Defluviitalea raffinosedens: one gene and its partners. The main gene of each other region encodes a partner of the protein of the gene in region 2 in a complex. Links are inferred from orthologs where the notes say so. Each region holds a gene or a part of one and is shown on either strand. Other genes may lie near its edges.

The links.
Region 1: pfkA (region 2) and rny share a complex: the UniProt entries of both Bacillus subtilis proteins name them as parts of the possible RNA degradosome complex. The link is inferred for Defluviitalea raffinosedens from one-to-one orthologs.
Region 3: pfkA (region 2) and JOD07_RS04485 share a complex: the UniProt entries of both Bacillus subtilis proteins name them as parts of the possible RNA degradosome complex. The link is inferred for Defluviitalea raffinosedens from one-to-one orthologs.

What each region holds. Positions count from the first base shown.
Region 1 is NZ_JAFBEP010000018.1:26,198-32,533, reverse strand. The notes cover bases 1,724-4,719. They hold rny (ribonuclease Y), read right to left. Parts: upstream 3,966-4,719; coding sequence 2,481-3,965; downstream 1,724-2,480. Other genes in these bases: JOD07_RS11795 (RecX family transcriptional regulator), read right to left, coding at 4,155-4,719; JOD07_RS11805 (stage V sporulation protein S), read right to left, coding at 2,033-2,293; JOD07_RS11810 (DUF1540 domain-containing protein), read left to right, coding at 1,841-2,008. Also shown: JOD07_RS11820 (pyridoxal phosphate-dependent aminotransferase), read right to left, coding at 1-616; JOD07_RS11815 (dipeptidase), read right to left, coding at 776-1,717; more of JOD07_RS11795, read right to left, coding at 4,720-4,769; recombinase RecA, read right to left, coding at 4,825-5,925; JOD07_RS11785 (competence/damage-inducible protein A), read right to left, coding at 6,066-6,336. UniProt on the Bacillus subtilis protein: Endoribonuclease that initiates mRNA decay. Initiates the decay of all SAM-dependent riboswitches, such as yitJ riboswitch. Involved in processing of the gapA operon mRNA, it cleaves between cggR and gapA.
Region 2 is NZ_JAFBEP010000001.1:114,137-120,226, forward strand. What follows is about bases 1,496-4,245. They hold pfkA (6-phosphofructokinase), read right to left. Parts: upstream 3,483-4,245; coding sequence 2,508-3,482; downstream 1,496-2,507. Other genes in these bases: pyk (pyruvate kinase), read right to left, coding at 1,496-2,495; JOD07_RS00545 (DNA polymerase III subunit alpha), read right to left, coding at 3,616-4,245. Outside these bases: JOD07_RS00525 (ferritin family protein), read right to left, coding at 1-351; rd (rubredoxin), read right to left, coding at 414-572; more of pyk, read right to left, coding at 723-1,495; more of JOD07_RS00545, read right to left, coding at 4,246-6,090. UniProt on the Bacillus subtilis protein: Catalyzes the phosphorylation of D-fructose 6-phosphate to fructose 1,6-bisphosphate by ATP, the first committing step of glycolysis.
Region 3 is NZ_JAFBEP010000004.1:36,764-43,004, forward strand. The notes cover bases 1,724-4,624. They hold JOD07_RS04485 (polyribonucleotide nucleotidyltransferase), read right to left. Parts: upstream 4,284-4,624; coding sequence 2,163-4,283; downstream 1,724-2,162. Other genes in these bases: JOD07_RS04480 (M16 family metallopeptidase), read right to left, coding at 1,724-1,986; rpsO (30S ribosomal protein S15), read right to left, coding at 4,423-4,624. Also shown: dipicolinate synthase subunit DpsA, read right to left, coding at 1-128; dut (dUTP diphosphatase), read right to left, coding at 281-733; more of JOD07_RS04480, read right to left, coding at 718-1,723; more of rpsO, read right to left, coding at 4,625-4,686; JOD07_RS04495 (bifunctional riboflavin kinase/FAD synthetase), read right to left, coding at 4,853-5,776; tRNA pseudouridine(55) synthase TruB, read right to left, coding at 5,788-6,241. UniProt on the Bacillus subtilis protein: Involved in mRNA degradation. Catalyzes the phosphorolysis of single-stranded polyribonucleotides processively in the 3'- to 5'-direction. Necessary for competence development in Bacillus subtilis.

The DNA.
Region 1 (6,336 bases), on a different replicon or contig from region 2:
CATAAATTTCATCAGATATAACATATAAATCATATTTTACAGCAAAATCTGCAATTGCTCTTAATTCTTTTTCAGTATAAACAACCCCCGTTGGATTAGAGGGGCTATTAACCACAAGAGCCTTCGTCTTATCTGTTACTGCTTTTTCTAAATCTTCTATTGTAACTTTAAAATCATTTTCTTTTTTTGCATAAACAATAACAGGAACTCCATCCGCCAATTTAACCATTTGAGGATAGCTTAGCCAGAAAGGAGCCGGGATAATCACTTCATCGCCCGGGTTTAATATTGCCGTAAATGCATTGGTCAGGGAATGTTTTGCCCCATTGCTGATCACAATTTGATTTTGCTTATAGTCTAAACCATTTTCATTCTTGAGTTTGTGGCAGATTGCTTTCTTTAACTCTACTGTACCTGAAGCAGGAGTATATTTTGTAAATCCATCTTCTATAGCTTTAATTGCCGCTTGCTTAATATGCTCGGGTGTATCAAAATCCGGTTCTCCGGCACCAAATCCTACAACATCTATTCCCTCTGCTTTCATTTGCTTTGCTTTAGCGGTAACAGCTAAAGTTGATGAAGGCGTAATATCCATTACTTTATTTGAAAGCTTCATTTATTTCACCATCCATTATCATTTTTTAATATTGTAATATATTTTTCAGATATTTGCAAGATGTCAATTCATATAATTCTTTTTATGCCATATTTTATTATATTCATCAAATTATTATAAAGTACATTGCAAGTTATTTTTTTGACTATTCACTATTCACTATTCAATCCATACTTCTTTTATAACTCTTAAAAAATTCTTGTGTAAGATTTTTTCTGCACCGCTACAACCATATTTTTTCTCCAGGCGCTCGCAAACTTTTTTAAGTTTTGACACATCTTCCAAACCTTTTGAAAAAGTCGCTATGCCATCAAAATCACAACCTAAGCCTATATAATCTATTCCTATCAATTTGACCATATAATCCATATGAGCAAAAAAATCTTCTATATCCGCCTCTCCTGAAGAATTAAGAAAGAGTGGATAAGTAGTTATTCCTACGACACCTGCTGCATCTGCTATGGCTTTTAATTGCTTGTCGCTTAAATTTCTTGGATGATTACAAATCTCCCTTACATTGGAATGACTAGCTATAAATGGCTTTGAAGAAGTCTTTTTCACATCCCAAAAGCTGCTCTCTGACAAATGAGATACATCTACAAGCATTCCTAATGCATTCATTTCTTTAACAACCTCAATGCCAAAATCAGTAAGACCTTTTTTTAATTGCTCTTCCATTGCTCCACAACCAACACAGTTTTGATAATTCCATGTTAATGTCATACATCTGACACCTAACCTGTATAAAGTTCTAAGAATCTCTATTTCTCCTTCCAGCGCTTCTCCGCCTTCAACAGTTAATACAGCACTGATTTTATTTTCTGCAATATTCCTTTCTATTTCTTTTAAAGAAACTGCAGCTGCAATATAGGGTTCATTTTTTTCGATTTCTTTATAAAAATAGTCTATTGCTTTTAAGGTGTATATAAGCGGATTTCCATAAAATTTAGGATGCATCCATATTGCAAAAAACTGTATTGGATGAGAAAAATTTTTCAGTCTTTCTATATCAACTTGATCATTATTTTTATACAAAGATTCTTTTGTATGCATTATTTTTGTAATAGTATCGCAATGCGCATCCAGAAAGAATGCATTCATAAAAATCTGCCTCCACAAAGTAAACTATAATATACCAATATGCAAAAGAATAAAATCATTTGATTCTGCAAATAATGATAGAGACTTATAATTTAAGTCCAATAAATAAAGGAGATGAGTATATTGGCACGTCCAAATTCTCAAGTAATTAAATGCAATGTAAAATCCTGTAAATTTAATGATAAAGTGAGATACTGCACATTAGAAGATATTTTAGTAGGCGAACATGTTAGCGATGCCAAATCAAAACACGAAACAGACTGTATGAGTTTTGAACCTGAAATGGAATAACAAGGCAAAAAATAATACAAGCTCTTAGCGAGCTTGTATTATTAGTTTTATCGCAGTTCTTTCTTCACCATTAATCTCAATGTCGGTAAATGCCGGCACACAGATTAAATCAATTCCCGAGGGCGCTACATATCCTCGTGCAATAATCACTGCTTTTAGTGCTTGATTAAGAGCACCTGCCCCTATTGCCTGAAGTTCTGCACCACCTTTTTCACGAATAGTGTTTGCTAAGGCGCCTGCAACAGCATTAGGGTTCGATTTTGAAGCAACTTTTAATACTTCCACTTTTATGACCCCCTTTTCTTAGGATAAAAACTAATTCCTATAATATATTCTCCATTCTTTTCCTAAATCCTTTTTTAAAATATAATTTTTTTAAAATATGTTTATTATTACATATATTGTATTATATCATATGTTGTATTCTGTGCAAAATAAAAAAGAGAAAGCGCGATTTCGCACTTTCTCTTTTCTATTTTGCATATTCTATTGCCCTAGTTTCACGAATAAGATGTACTTTTATTTGACCTGGATATTCCAGTTCGTTTTCGATTTTCTTAGCTATTTCTCTTGATAACAATACCATTTGCGCATCATCAGTTTCTTCAGGTATAACCATGATACGAAGTTCTCTACCCGCCTGAATCGCAAACGATTTTTCTACTCCTTTAAACGAATCTGCAATCTCTTCTAATTTTTGCAAACGTTTAATATAAGTTTCCAAGGTTTCTCTTCTTGCTCCTGGTCGTGCAGCTGAAATGGTATCCGCCGCCTGAACAATAACGGCAATAATACTTTCTGGTTCCACATCTCCATGATGCGCTTCAATTGCATTCAGAACAATACTGGATTCACGATATTTTCTACACAATTCAACACCGATACTGATATGAGATCCTTCCATTTCGTGATCTACTGCTTTTCCAATATCATGAAGCAGTCCGGCACGTTTGGCTAATCGAACATCAACACCTAATTCAGCAGCAATCAAGCCACAAAGATTTGCAACTTCAATAGAATGTTTCAAAACATTTTGACCATAACTTGTTCTAAATCGTAATTTACCCAGTAAACGAATAAGCTCTGGATGGAGACCGTGTACATTGGTTTCAAATGTAGCAGCTTCTCCTTCTTCACGAATTAATGTTTCTACTTCTTTCTTGGCCTTTTCAACCATCTCTTCGATTCTTGCTGGATGAATTCTTCCATCAACAATCAATTTCTCCAAGGCAATTCTGGCAACTTCTCTTCTAATAGGATCAAATCCTGATAAAATAACAGCTTCCGGTGTATCATCAATAATCAAATCGATTCCCGTCAGCGTTTCCAATGTTCTAATGTTGCGCCCTTCTCGACCAATGATTCTTCCTTTCATTTCATCATTAGGAAGTGGCACTACAGATACTGTAGTATCAGCAACATGATCGGCAGCACACTTTTGAATGGCATTGGCAATAATATCTCTTGCCTTCTTTTCTGCTTCCTGTTTCGCCTTGGTTTCAATTTCTTTAATGAGCATAGCTGATTCATGTTTAACTTCATTTTCAATAGTTTTTAACAGGTATTCTTTAGCTTCCTCGGAGGTGAGTCCGGAAATTCTTTCTAATTCCTGTATTTCTTTTTGTTGAAGAGCAATAATTTCTTCCCGTAATTCTTCGATCTGTTCTGCTTTTTTATTAAGAGCATCTTCCTTTTTCTCTAAAGCTTCAGTTTTTCTATCCAAGCTTTCTTCTTTCTGCTGTAATCTTCTTTCTAAGCGCTGCAGTTCACCACGACGCTCTCTGATTTCCTGGTCAAGTTCATTCTTTGCTTTTAATGTTTCTTCTTTGGCTTCTAACATAATTTCACGTTTCTTAGCTTCAGAAGTGCTAATAGCATCGTCTATGATTTTCCTAGCTCTTTCTTCAGCAGAACCGATTTGTGCTTCAGCAATACGTTTTCTATAAGAAACCCCCATAGCAAAGGTAATTGCTCCAACAACAATTGCAGTAATTAAAACAACTATTGCAATCAAAAATGGTTCGATGGGTAACACCTCCTTTATTCAGTTTTCATGGTTCAAGTTATTATAGGATAACATAATGATTGTATAACTTTTTAAAAATTATGTCAAGTACTACAATAAATAAGGAAATAACTATTATCTTTAGTGAAAATACACATTAAATGCTTTTTGAATAATATCATAAGAAAAACCTTTTCTTAATAAAAACTGATAAATTCTTTGCTTTTCTTTTAGGCCCAATTCAGTTTTATCAGGCACTTTCTTTTCTAAAAGTTTAAGAGCATGGTCAATTTCATTGATATCGGTGTTATTTAAAACATGGTCAATAATTTCTTGTTTTATTCCTTTTTGCTTTAAATCGTATATTAATTTTTTTCTTCCTTCAAATTTCAGTCGAATACGTTCTCGCACATAGCTTTTTGCAAATTTTTCATCATTAACATAATCATATCTTTTAAGAAACTCAATTACCCGATCAATTGTTACCGGGTCAAATTCCTTGCTGATCAGTTTGTCTCTTAATTCTTTTTCACTTCTGGCTCTGTAACTTAAAAATTTAAGCGCAACATCTTTAGCCTTGGAATAGTCTTTTTCTTTGATCATTTTCTCCAATTCGATTTCACTGATTTCTTTGCCTACTGTCAGTTTAAAAACAAATACCTCTTCCGTCGTAACTCCAAAGGCAAACTCTCCATCTATAAAAACAGACCATCTGTCCTGGTTGTTTTTTTGCTTTTCAATCTTGGTTATTTTCATACGCTCACTCCCAAAATACAAAAACCTCCTTGAAATTCAAAGAGGTTTGCAAATATTACTCATCTTTTAATTTTATCTGTTCTTCCTGCTCTGTTTCCTGATCTGCTGTTTCCTGGTCAACTGGCTCTCCTGCATCTCGTGGAGGCAAATCATAATATTTTCTAACCAAATTTTCAATTTCATTGCATACATGAGGATTTTCTTTTAAAAACTCTTTGGCATTCTCCCTGCCTTGCCCTAATCGAAGATCTCCATAAGAATACCATGCTCCACTTTTATTAACAATATCGATTTCTGTAGCCAGGTCCAATATATCCCCTTCTTTTGAAATGCCTTCTCCATACATAATATCGAATTCTGCTTGCTTGAATGGAGGAGCAACTTTATTCTTGACTACTTTAATTCGAGTACGGCTTCCTACAGAATCATTACTTTGCTTTAACGTTTCTACTTTTCTAACGTCTAACCGAATAGAGGCATAAAATTTAAGAGCACGGCCTCCAGTTGTTGTTTCAGGACTTCCAAAAACAACACCAACTTTTTCACGGAGCTGATTAATAAATACCACAATACATTTAGATTTATTGACAATTCCGGTTAATTTTCTAAGGGCCTGAGACATTAAACGTGCTTGCAGCCCCATATGGCTGTCTCCCATTTCCCCTTCTATTTCTGCTTTGGGAACTAATGCTGCTACAGAGTCAATGATGACTATATCAATGGCTCCGGATCGAACCATCGTTTCAGCAATTTCTAAAGCCTGTTCTCCATGATCAGGCTGTGAAATATATAAATCATTAATATTAACACCTAGTTTTGCTGCATATCCAGGATCTAAAGCATGCTCTGCATCAATAAATGCAGCTATTCCTCCTAATTTTTGTGCCTCAGCAATCATATGGAGGGCAACAGTTGTTTTCCCTGAAGACTCCGGTCCAAAGATCTCAATAATCCTTCCTCTTGGAATACCGCCTACACCGAGAGCAATGTCTAAACTCAAAGAACCAGTAGGAATTGTTGAAATATTATGTTCAGTTGCTTCTCCCAATTTCATAATAGAACCTTTACCAAACTGTTTCTGAATTTGACTGATAGCTGCCTCTAATGCTTTTTCTTTCTCTGAAGCCATACTGCTCCCGATTGATGCCTTTTTCATCTTTCGGGACACCACCTTTCTTCTTTTTATAATAAAGTAATAACCATTTTTATACAAATTAAACAATCGAACTGATGTTCTTATTATAGTATACTTTCACCTATTAGTCAACAAAAATTCAAAAAGTACGGGCATTTTTCTTATATGTATTTTTCACTTAAAATTCTTCTGACCCAATCTAAAACAGAAATCACTGTACGTTCTCTTATATTCTGTCTGTCTCCAGTGAAGCTAAATTTTTTAGAAAACACTTCTCCGTCAATACACACTCCTGAATATACAAGTCCTACCGGCTTTTCAGCGCTTCCTCCACCAGGTCCTGCGATTCCTGTTGTGGATATACCTATATCCGTTCCAGCGCTTTGACAGATTCCTTTTGCCATTTCTTCTGCAGTTTCTTTGCTTACTGCA
Region 2 (6,090 bases):
TTTATAATATTCAATCGTAATTTTTTCTGTTTCCATTCCTGTATCAATGGCTTCTTCCAAAGAATCCGGAACAGAGGCTCTTTTCTCAAATCCCTTTGCTTTTGCATAATTGCGAAAGAATAAATCCACACTTTCTTCAAAGAGATAATCGTCTTCTTCTTTATCAAAATCTTCATACCATTTTGTAAAAATCTTTTTATGTCTTTTTTCATCTTCAGCCAGAGAAAGCAACCCTTCCTTAACTTCCCCTTTAGTTTTTTGTGCTAAGGCTTCATAGAATTGGACGCCTTCTTCTTCCATGCTGATCGCTAGTTTTAAAATTTCCTTAGAATTATATGTGTTTTGCCCCATAATATCACTCCGTCTTTGATTTATTAAATTAAAAAATAAGTAGGGGGTTACCCTACTCATTCTTATTGTTCTTCAAATTCATCCTTGCCTACACCGCATACAGGACAAACCCAGTCTTCAGGAAGATCTTCGAAAGCTGTTCCTGGTTGAACTCCGTTATCTGGGTCACCTTCTTCAGGATCATAAACATATCCACATACTAAACAAACCCATTTACTCATACGCATACCTCTTTTCTATGATAGTATTTATGTATATAGCACAGATTTCTAGAATCCAAAATCTATGCTATATTAAATATGCCTATCTCTTATGCATAATATACCACCATTATATTCCTCTTGTCAAATAATATTTATTAACTAATAATATTATTTAGAATTTGTCTTTTTTTCAGGTATGCCGTTGTAAATGAAGCCATTTTTGCTGTCTACGGTTATTAAAGTACCACTTCTGATTAAGGTTACTGCATTTTTGGCACCTATAATAACAGGAATATCTAATGCTCTTGCCACGATCGCTGCGTGACTGTTCTCTCCTTCTTCTCCATCTTCTACAACAATTGCAGAAGCTTTTTTCATATATGGGAGAAAATCATTGTTTGTTCTATGAGTAATTAATATATCTCCTTTTTTGAAATACTTTTCGGCTTCTTCAACAACTTTAATCACACTTGCTGTGCCTGAAACAACCTTGCTTCCAATTCCTTCTCCTTTTGCCAATACATTTCCTACAATATGAACCTTCAGAATGTTCGTTGTACCAGATATGCCAACAGGTACACCGGCTGTAATAACGATAATGTCTCCAGTTTTTGCAACCCCAATTTCTACAGATTTATCTACTGCCAAATTAAAAAGTTCATCTGTTGTAGATTTTAATTCAGTTTTAACCGGTATACAGCCCCAAACCAAATTAAGCTGCCTCCAGGTTTGCTCTTCAACCGTACAACCCAGAACAGGCGCTGAAGGTCTGAACTTAGATACCATTCTTGCGGTATCTCCTGACTTTGTAACCGTTACAATACAAGCGGCATTTAAATCTGCTGCTGTAGTACAGGTTGCGTGGCTTATGGCATTCGTAATGTCGGTCTTAATGGTTCTATGATATTCATTCATATTTTTAATGTAATCAATAGAGTTTTCTGTTCTTTTTGCAATTGTTGACATCATAATTACACTTTCTACAGGATAAGAACCTTTCGCAGTTTCCCCAGAAAGCATGATCGCATCTGTGCCATCGAAAATAGCATTGGCAACGTCATTGGCCTCCGCTCTTGTAGGCCTTGGATTTCTAACCATAGAATCCAACATCTGAGTAGCTGTAATAACGGGTTTTCCTACTTGATTTGCCTTTTGAATAAGCATTTTTTGAACAAGAGGTACTTCTTCTGTGGCAATTTCAACTCCTAAGTCTCCTCTTGCCACCATGATCCCGTCAGCTACTTCCAAAATTTCATCAATATTATTTACACCATCTCTATTCTCGATTTTTGCAATAATTGAAATATTATTGCCGCCATTCTCTTCCAAGATTTTTCTAATTTTAATAACATCATTGGCAGAGCGGACAAAAGAAGCTGCAATGTAGTCAAATCCCATCTTAATGCCAAATTTGATGTCTTCTATATCTTTATCTGTTAAAGACGGCAGATTTACATACACATCCGGTATGTTAACTCCTTTTTTTGAACTTAAAGGTCCACCATTAATTACTTCGCATTCAACTTCTGTATCGGTTATATTTTTCACCCGAAGTTCAATGAGTCCATCATCTAAAAGTACTCTGCTTCCCCGTCTTAAATCGTAAGGAAGGTTTTTATAAGTAACGCTGACTCTGCTTTCGTCCCCTTCTATATCTTCTGTCGTCAGTGTAAACGTTTGCCCTTGTTTTAAGTAAACAACTTCTTTAGAAAATTCTTTAATGCGAATTTCTGGTCCCTTTGTATCCAGGACCAATGGTATAGGAACATTAAGCTCTTCTCTTGCGGCAATAAGATTTTTAATGATTTCTCCATGGGATTCATAAGTTCCATGGGAAAAATTAATTCTTGCAGCATCCATTCCATTTAGAATAAGTTTTTTAATCGTTTCGATATCACCAGATGCAGGCCCTAAAGTACATACGATTTTTGTTTTTCTCATTTTATATCTCTCCTAAATAGAAAGGATTTTAGCCACTTCATACATTCTTTCATCAACTGTTTTTGTCATCTTTAATGCTTCGTTGATATCATAATCTACATATTGTCCATCTTTATACGCTATAACACGATTGCTTTTTCCTTCACAAAGGAGATCTACTGCCAATGCTCCCATCATTGAAGCATGAAGGCGGTCAACTGCTGAAGGACTTCCTCCTCTTTGAAGGTATCCTAAAATCGTTGCTCTGGTTTCTATTCCTGTTACTTTTTCTATTTTAACTGCTAATTCTTGAGAGCCTCCTACCCCTTCTGCAACAATAATAAGGAAATGCTTTTTACCGCGTTGCTTGTTTTGGAGTATTTCTCTTATAATCTCTTCATCGCTGGGTCTTTCTTTTTCAGGAATCAGAACCATTTCAGCCCCATTGGTAATGCCGCACCAAAGTGCAATATATCCAGCATTTCTTCCCATTACTTCTACAATACTGCATCTTTCATGGGAGGTTGATGTATCTCTGATTTTATTGATTGCTTCCATAGCTGTGTTTACTGCGGTATCAAAGCCAATAGTATAATCTGTACATGCAATATCTAAATCAATTGTTCCGGGAATGCCTATTGTATTGATTCCTAAATTCGCTAATTTTTCTGCCCCCTGGAAGGATCCGTCTCCGCCGATAACGATAAGACCATCTATACCGAACACTTTACAAATCTGAGCGCCTTTCTTTTGTCCTTCTTCAGTTATAAATTCGGGACATCTTGCTGTTTGAAGGATGGTTCCCCCTCTTTGAATGGTATCTGATACACTTCTTGGACTCATTTCGAAAATATCTCCATGGATAAGTCCGTTATAACCCTTTCTTACGCCCATGACCCTAAGACCTCTTGCAATAGCCGTACGTACAACGGAACGGATTGTTGCATTCATGCCTGGTGCATCTCCTCCGCTTGTTAATACGCCAATGGTTTTTATCTCTTTGCTCATGATTTTCCCTCCATTATTTTTTAACTTTTCTTATGATTAAGATGCATGAAATACTATTATACCCATATTATCACATACATTTTAATCAATTTATATTTTCATTGCAATAAAAATCTCTTCTGCTTTTCTTATTTTATCTAATTACGACATTTTTATCGCCTAAAAACCCCTTTAATTTAGACATTAATGCCTCATTTGGATGTATCCACAAGCTTTGAGATGCTCTCATAGTCTTTTGAAGCCCTTCAATGTGTATTATGACCGGAACATTTCCTTTGTTCATCTGCAAAAGAGGTTTAATGCCTTCTACAACTTCCATATTACCTTTATCTTTTGGAATTTTTAAATATAGTTTGATGTTGCTTTCTTCTTTTAAATCTCGCATTTTCTCGAAGGGGGTAATGGCCTCGCATATTAATTTCGCATCTTCATCTTCTCGTATAGCCGCCCTTCCCTTTATATACAAAATTTCATCTTCTCTTAAATACTCTGCGCTGCTTTCATATATATTAGGAAATACGATGACTTCCACGCTTCCATACAAATCTTCCAGTGTAATAAATGCCATAATTTGATTGCTTCTGGTTGTTTTAATACTTTTTCCAGTAATCATGCCTCCTATGGTCACGATCTGACCATCATATATGGAACTAGTACCGTGGTCCTCTTCTCTTTTCATAAAATCTAAACTGGTGGCATCCGTATGCTTTTTCAGTTCTTCTTCATACTCATCCAGGGGATGTCCGCTTAAATACATGCCAAGTACTTCTTTTTCCATTGCCAAAAGTACTTTGTGTGGGTATTCTTCTATATCCGGAAGGATGTCGTGTTTAACTCTTTCAGGGGTACCCAAGTCAAACAGATTAATTTGCCCTTCTATATTTTTCTTTTTCTGCTGAGCAATCTGGTCTAAAATTTGCTTATAAACAGCTAAATACTGACTTCTTTTTCCTCCTAGCGAATCAAAAACACCGGCTTTGATTAAACTTTCGACGCTTCTCTTATTTAAGTCACCACTGTCCATTCGTTCAAAGAAATCTGTCAAACTGGTAAATTTACCATTCTCTTTTCTTTCTTTTACTATAGCGTGAATCATATTTCGGCCCACATTTTTAATGGCAGCCAAACCATATCTGATTTTTCCCTGAGACACGGAAAAATCACAAAATCCTTCGTTGATATCCGGCGGCATTAACTCTATGCCCATTTTTTTGCAGGCATAAATGTATTCTTTGATTTTATCGGTACTGTCCATCACTGAAGTCATAAGCGCCGCCATAAATTCTACAGGATAATGGGTTTTTAGCCACGCCGTCTGATAGGCCACCACCGCATATGCTGCAGCATGGGATTTATTAAAAGCATATTTTGCAAAGTCTGTCATTTCATCAAATATTTTTTCTGCCGTCTCTGCGGGTATCCCTCTGTTAACACATCCCGGAATATCTTTGCCATTTCCATAAACGAAAACTTTTCTCTCTTCTGCCATCACATCTGCTTTTTTCTTAGACATAGCTCTTCTTACCAAATCACTTCGTCCAAGACTATAGCCTGCCAGATCCCTTACAATCTGCATTACCTGCTCCTGATACACAATACAGCCATAAGTCGTTTTTAAAATTGGCTCCAGGACATCACAGGTATATTCAATGGCCTCTGGATTTCTTTTCCCTTTAATGTATTTTGGTATAAAATCCATGGGGCCTGGCCGATAGAGGGCGTTTCCTGCAATAATGTCTTCCAGATTTCTTGGCTGAAGTTCTTTTAAGAAGTTTTTCATACCGGTACTTTCCAGCTGGAAGACTCCTTCTGTCTGCGCTGCAGAAATCAAATCATATACTTTCTGGTCATTAAAATCTATTTTATCAATGTCTATCTTAATATTGTGATTTGCTTCGATCTGTTCCAGAGCGCTGCGAATGACTGTCAAGGTTCTAAGGCCTAAAAAGTCCATTTTAAGAAGGCCTAATTCTTCTAAAGTGGTCATGGTAAACTGGGTTGTAATGACACCGTCATTGGAATTAAGGGGCACGTACTCCACAACCGGTTCTTTGGATATAACAACCCCTGCTGCATGGGTTGAAGAATGCCTTGGAAGACCTTCCAGCCTTTTTGACATATCGATGAGATAATGAATTCTGTCATCGTTCTCATACAAATTCCTGAGTTCTCCGTTAATTTCCAGGGCCCTGTCAATCGTAATGCCTAGTTCTGCCGGAATCATCTTTGCCACTTTATCCACTTCTGCATATGGCATATTAAGCGCACGCCCTACATCCCGAATAACAGCCCTTGCGGACATGGTTCCAAAGGTTATGATCTGTGCCACTCTGTCTTCCCCATATTTTCTTATGACATAGTCTATGACTTCCTGCCTTCTTTCATAACAAAAGTCTATATCTATATCAGGCATGCTGATTCTCTCAGGATTTAAAAATCTTTCAAAGAGAAGCTGGTACTGTATCGGGTCGATATTGGTAATCTGCAGGCAGTAAGAAACCATGCTTCCTGCCGCTGAACCTCTTCCCGGACCAACCATAATGCCATTGTCCTTGGCATATTTAATAAAATCCCATACTATGAGAAAATAGTCCACATACCCCATCTG
Region 3 (6,241 bases), on a different replicon or contig from region 2:
TTTTCAAAGTCTATTCCATTAAATCCAAAAACTCTAACTTCATGTCCTGCTCTTGCCAGAAAATTACTTAATTTAATTTGACGTAAATCTCCTCCAACAACAGCAAATTTGATGTTTTGTAACTTCAATCCCAATCCCTCCTGCTAAAGTCCCATGGGGTTATTGATAGTATAGTGTATGAAACTTAATCTATGTTTTGTGCTAGTCCAGAAGTGACCCATTATGTTCATAGAACAGAAATCAAAAAAGGTCATATGAACATTTAAGTTCATCTGACCTTTTAAACTCCTGTATGGCCAAAGCCTCCATCTTTTCTTTCAGTATGATCTAATTCCTTGACAGGAATCCACTCAATCTCCTCAATTTTATTAATAATCATTTGAGCGATTCTGTCTCCTCTTTGAATAATAAAATCTTCTTCGCCCAAGTTAATCATAATGACTTTTATTTCGCCTCTATAATCTGCATCAATTGTTCCAGGAGTATTAAGAAGAGTAATCCCATGTTTAAGAGCCAATCCGCTTCTCGGCCTGATCTGAGCCTCATATCCTTTAGGAAGTTGAATATGTATACCTGTTGGAATCAATTTAATCTTGCCCTTTTTTAGTACTTCTTCACTTTCTACATTGGCATACAAATCCATCCCCGCAGACTGATCAGTCATATATTGTGGCAACGGAAGATCTTCAGCTCCAGGCGCCTTTTTAATTAAAACTTTTAACTTATTTGACATAATGCTTTGATCTCCTTCAAGTTAATAGTATCTAATTTTCCTACAATAGATGCACTGATCTTTGAAAAATCAAACAACTGATCAATAAGTAAGGCGATTCTCTCTTCTGTCACTGCATCCACTTTCTCAATAATTTCATCCGGTGTTCTAACTTTATTCAACATTAATTGAGATCTTCCAATGCTGGACATTCGGCTGTTGGTACTTTCCAACCCCATTATATAATTGCTTTTTAATTGCTCTTTTGTTTTAGTTAAATCATCAAAAGGTATTTTATTTATTTTAAGAGAATGAATCTCTTTTATGATCAAATCTAAAACCTCGCTTGTCTGAGAAGGATTCATACCGGCATAAATTGTAAACAAACCTGTATCACTATAGTTTGTTGGATATGAATAAACCGAATAAGCTAAGCCCCTGTCCTCTCTAATTTTTTGAAACAGTCTGGAGCTCATACCTCCTCCAAGTATTGTATTAAGAGTAATCAAAGTATAAACATCTTCAGAATCGGAAGGCAAACCCGGAAAACTTAAACATAGATGTATTTGCTCAATATCTTTCGTCTTGGTGATCATCTGCGCTTTGTATTGAGGATATGTGTACTCATAATCATCCTTTTCATTAAAATCCCAATTTGAAAACTTTTGTTCAATTTTATCCATCATTTCATCGTAATCAAAATTACCTGCTACTGCAATTACTGTATTTTCGGGACGATATCTTTTATTATAATAGGATTTTAATGATTTATAATTAAAAGTAGCAATGGTATCTTCAGTTCCAAGAATAGGTTCTCCTAAAGGATTGTCTTCCCACACAGCCTTTTGCATTAGATCATGTACAAGTTCTTCAGGGGAATCTTCATACATATTAATTTCTTCTATAACGACCCCTTTTTCTTTTTCAATTTCTTTGTCTTCAAAATTAGAATTTAAAAACATATCCACCAATATGTCTAGAGCTTGATCAATATGATTGTCCAAAGCTCTAAAATAATAGCAAGTATATTCTTTAGTGGTATATGCATTGAGTTGTCCGCCAATTCTATCCATTTCATCAGCTATTTGCTTTGAAGTCCTGTTTTTTGTTCCTTTGAACAACATATGCTCAATAAAATGCGAAATACCGCTTTCATGAATTCTTTCATGTCTTGAGCCATTACGAACCCAAATACCCAAAGCAATAGATCGTACAAAGGGAAGTTTCTCCGAAACAATCGTAACTCCATTGGACAATTTTTTAAGTCTGAACATATGATTTCCCCTTTTCTAAGGTTTTTCTATTTCAACTTTTAGTCATTCTTTGAAAACAATCCTTTACACTAATGATTACAAGAAAAGCGTGCAATAGCCGCACGCACTTACAATGAAAAGATTTGTACTCATAATATATATTCAATCTTGCTAAAACATAAACCATGAGGCTATGCTTAAAATTCGGTATTTTCTTCTTGTTCAGGTTTCGGCAAAGTATCTTTTCTGGATAGATTAATTCTTCCTTGCTTATCGATATCAGTTACTTTAACGAGTATTTCATCTCCTACATGAACAACATCTTCTACATTCTTTACATGTTCATGAGTCAATTTAGAAATATGAACAAGCCCTTCTTTTCCAGGAGCAATCTCAACAAAAGCACCAAAATTCATAATCTTTGTTACTTTTCCTAAATACATTTCGCCAGGTTGAATATCCTTTGCAATGCCTTCAATGATTGAAAGAGCTTTCTTTACTTTATCAGAATCTACACCGCAAACAAAAATACGGCCGTCATCTTCAATATCGATTTTAACCCCTGTTTCTTCAATAATTTTGTTAATTGTTTTTCCACGGGGGCCAATAATTTCGCTGATTTTTTCCGGATCAACATTTGTACTGAGAATTTGTGGGGCATAAGGGGAGAGCGCTTTTCTTGGTTCTGAAATAGTTTTTAGCATCACTTCATCTAATATATATGACCTTGCTCTTTTAGTCTGATACAAAGATTTTTCTATAATTTCTCTCGTTAATCCCTGAATTTTAATATCCATTTGGATTGCGGTAATTCCTTTATGAGTTCCAGCAACCTTAAAATCCATATCTCCAAAGAAATCTTCCAGACCTTGTATATCTGTAAGCAGCACGAATTCATCATCACTTTCGCCCGTTACCAATCCTACAGAGATTCCTGCAACAGGAGCCTTAATAGGTACACCCGCAGCCATCAAAGACAACGTACTTCCACAGACACTGGCTTGAGAAGTGGAACCGTTAGAACTTAATACTTCAGAAACTAAACGAATTGCATAAGGAAATTCTTCTTCACTGGGTATAACAGGAAGCAATGCTCTTTCCGCCAAAGCTCCATGTCCTATTTCCCTTCTTCCGGGGCCTCTGGAAGGCTTTGTCTCTCCTACAGAGAAAGATGGGAAATTATAATGATGCATATATCGTTTTGTATCTTCCAAAGCATCCAATCCGTCTAAAATCTGTACATCTCCCATAGCTCCTAAAGTAGTTACGGTCAAGACTTGAGTCTGTCCTCTTTTAAATAGTGCAGAACCATGAGTTCTAGGCAATATATCGATCTCTGCACTGAGAGGTCTGATTTCTTCCAATGCTCTTCCATCAGGGCGTTTATGTTGTTTTAAAATCATTCTTCGTACAGTTTCTTTTTCGAATTTATAAATAGCTTCATTAATATATGGCTCATATTCAGGGTGATTTTCCATAAAGTATGCTGTAATTTTTTCTGTAAGCTCCTTGATTTGCTTTTCTCTTTGCTGTTTATCATCAGTGAATACGGCATTTTCCATTGATTCGTCACCAATATAGGATTTCACTGCGCTATAAACTTCTTCTGGAACTTCATGTTTTTCATACTCGTGTTTTGGTTTGCCACATTCTGCTTGTATCTCTTCTATAAATTTTACAATCTTTTGATTTTCTTCATGACCTCTAAAGATTGCTTCAAGCATAATGCTTTCTTCTAATTCATCCGCTCCTGCTTCAATCATCATTACTTTGTCTTTCGTAGAAGAAACAGTTAAAGACAATCTACTTACTTCTCTCTGAGCTGCAGTAGGATTAATAATGAATTCTCCATCAATATATCCGACATTGACAGAACCCGTAGGGCCTGCAAAAGGAATATCTGAAATAGAAAGAGCAACAGACGAACCTATCATAGCAGCTATTTCAGGGCTACAGTCTTGGTCAACAGAAAGCACCGTTGCCACAATAGAAATATCATTACGATAATCTTTAGGAAATAATGGTCTGATCGGACGATCAATCACCCTAGAAGTCAAAATTGCTTTTTCAGTAGGTTTACCTTCTCTTTTAATAAAGCCCCCGGGAATTTTACCTACTGAATATAACCTTTCTTCATAGTCTACACTTAGTGGAAAAAAATCTATACCTTCTCTGGGCTTATCAGAAGCTGTTGCCGTAACTAAAACCACTGTATCTCCATATCTTACAATTGCAGCTCCATTAGCTAACTCTGCAACTTTACCAATTTCAATGGAGAGTTTACGCCCGGCTAACTCTGTTGAAAATATCTTGGACATATAATATACTACTCCTTTCTAATTAATCTTATGTATATTTAGTATTAAATATTGATGAAATGTTTATGAGAATTATTTTATGCAATATAGTGTAAAATTGCTAAAATAATAGAGCGGATTACTCCGCTCCATACGGTTATTATTTTCTTATGCCTAACTCTTCAATAATAGTACGATATCTCTCGATATCTTTCTTCATAAGATAATTTAATAAACCTCTTCTTTGTCCTACCATTTTAAGAAGACCTCTTCTTGAATGATGGTCTTTCTTATGAGATCTTAAATGCTCCGTTAAATGATTGATTCTTTCTGTAAGAAGAGCAATCTGAACTTCTGGAGATCCAGTATCATTTTCTGTTCTTCCATACTTTGCAATAATTTCTTGTTTTCTAGCCTTATCCATTACAATAATCCTCCTTTATTTTTTATCCCCTTTTGCTAAGAACAGGTCGGAGTTACCTAAATCCGAGCAAAGGTTCTTATACAAAAAGTATTATACCATTCAACATCATTAATGTAAACTATATTTATAAATTTCATAATATAAAACAACTTAATTGATTTAACTTTTAAAAGTTTGCAAAATATGTTTTGGCTAAATCCACATCTTTTTTCATTTGCTTTATAAGTTCTTCAACATTAGAAAACTTTTGTTCGCTTCGAATCCACTGATAAAATTCTATTTCTACGACTTCGTCATATAAATTGCTGTTAAAATCAATTATATATGTCTCAATAACTTTATTTTTCCCATTTACAGTAGGATTATAACCAATATTTGTAACACTATGATAATACTTTCCATTCCATTTTGTTCTGGTGAGATATACTCCATTAGGCGGGTATATTCGGTCTTTTTCTGCTGCAATATTGGCTGTAGGATATCCAAAAGTATTTCCTAACTTCTTACCTTCCAAAACTTTTCCCATAATGATATAGGGTATACCTAATAATTCATTTACTTTGCTGATATTTCCTTTAGATAATTCCTCTCTGACCCTAGTACTGCTAATAATTTCACCTTGATATAAAACAGGAGGTATTTCAATAACTTTTAAGCCCCATTTCTTTTCTCTTTCTTTTAAAAACTGAGCATTTCCTTTTTGCTGTTTGCCAAATTTATTATTGGAACCAATAACGATTACCTTAGCATGCAGCTGTTTTATAAGAATTTCCTCAACAAATTCCTCCGCAGAAATATCTGCAAATTCATTTGTAAAAGGATATTCGATATAAAGATCAATACCCATCTGCTCTAATCTGTGTTTTTTTTCAGATCTTGAAAATATCATTTTTATTGAATGATCTTTCTTTAGTACCATTTGAGGATGGGGGTAAAAGGAGAAAACAATAGATTGATAGTTTTCTTCTTTGCTGACGTTTTTAACAGTTTCTATTAATTTTCTATGTCCCAAATGAATTCCATCAAAATTACCTAATGTAACAGCACTGGGTTGATTTTGAGAAATACTTGAGTTTGATATATATTTCATTATAAAACCCCTTACAAAAATAGTTTCAGCGGTTTTAGATAAAATTCTTCACCTTCTATTGCAACATTATAAAGGCCGATAAAATTTCCACAATCACTGTAAACTCTAATAATGTCATGAGCTTTTATTGCTTCATGCTTATTTTTAATATAAGAAAAATGAATTTTATTGCCATTCATTAAAGCTTTTTCACCAGTTTTTTTAATGGTTACGGAAGGATACTCACGGAATAATTCATCGATATTTACAATAATGTTATCAATTTCTTGTTGATCGACTAATTCTTTGAATTCATCCAATTTGATACTATTGTTGATATTAAAAATGCCAACTTCAGTTCTTATTAAACTGCTCATATGGGCGCCACAACCTAATTGCGCACCAATATCAGCACATAAAGTTCTAATGTAAGTGCCTTTTGAGCATAAAATATCTAACTCTATTTGATCTGGAGGTATGAAAGAA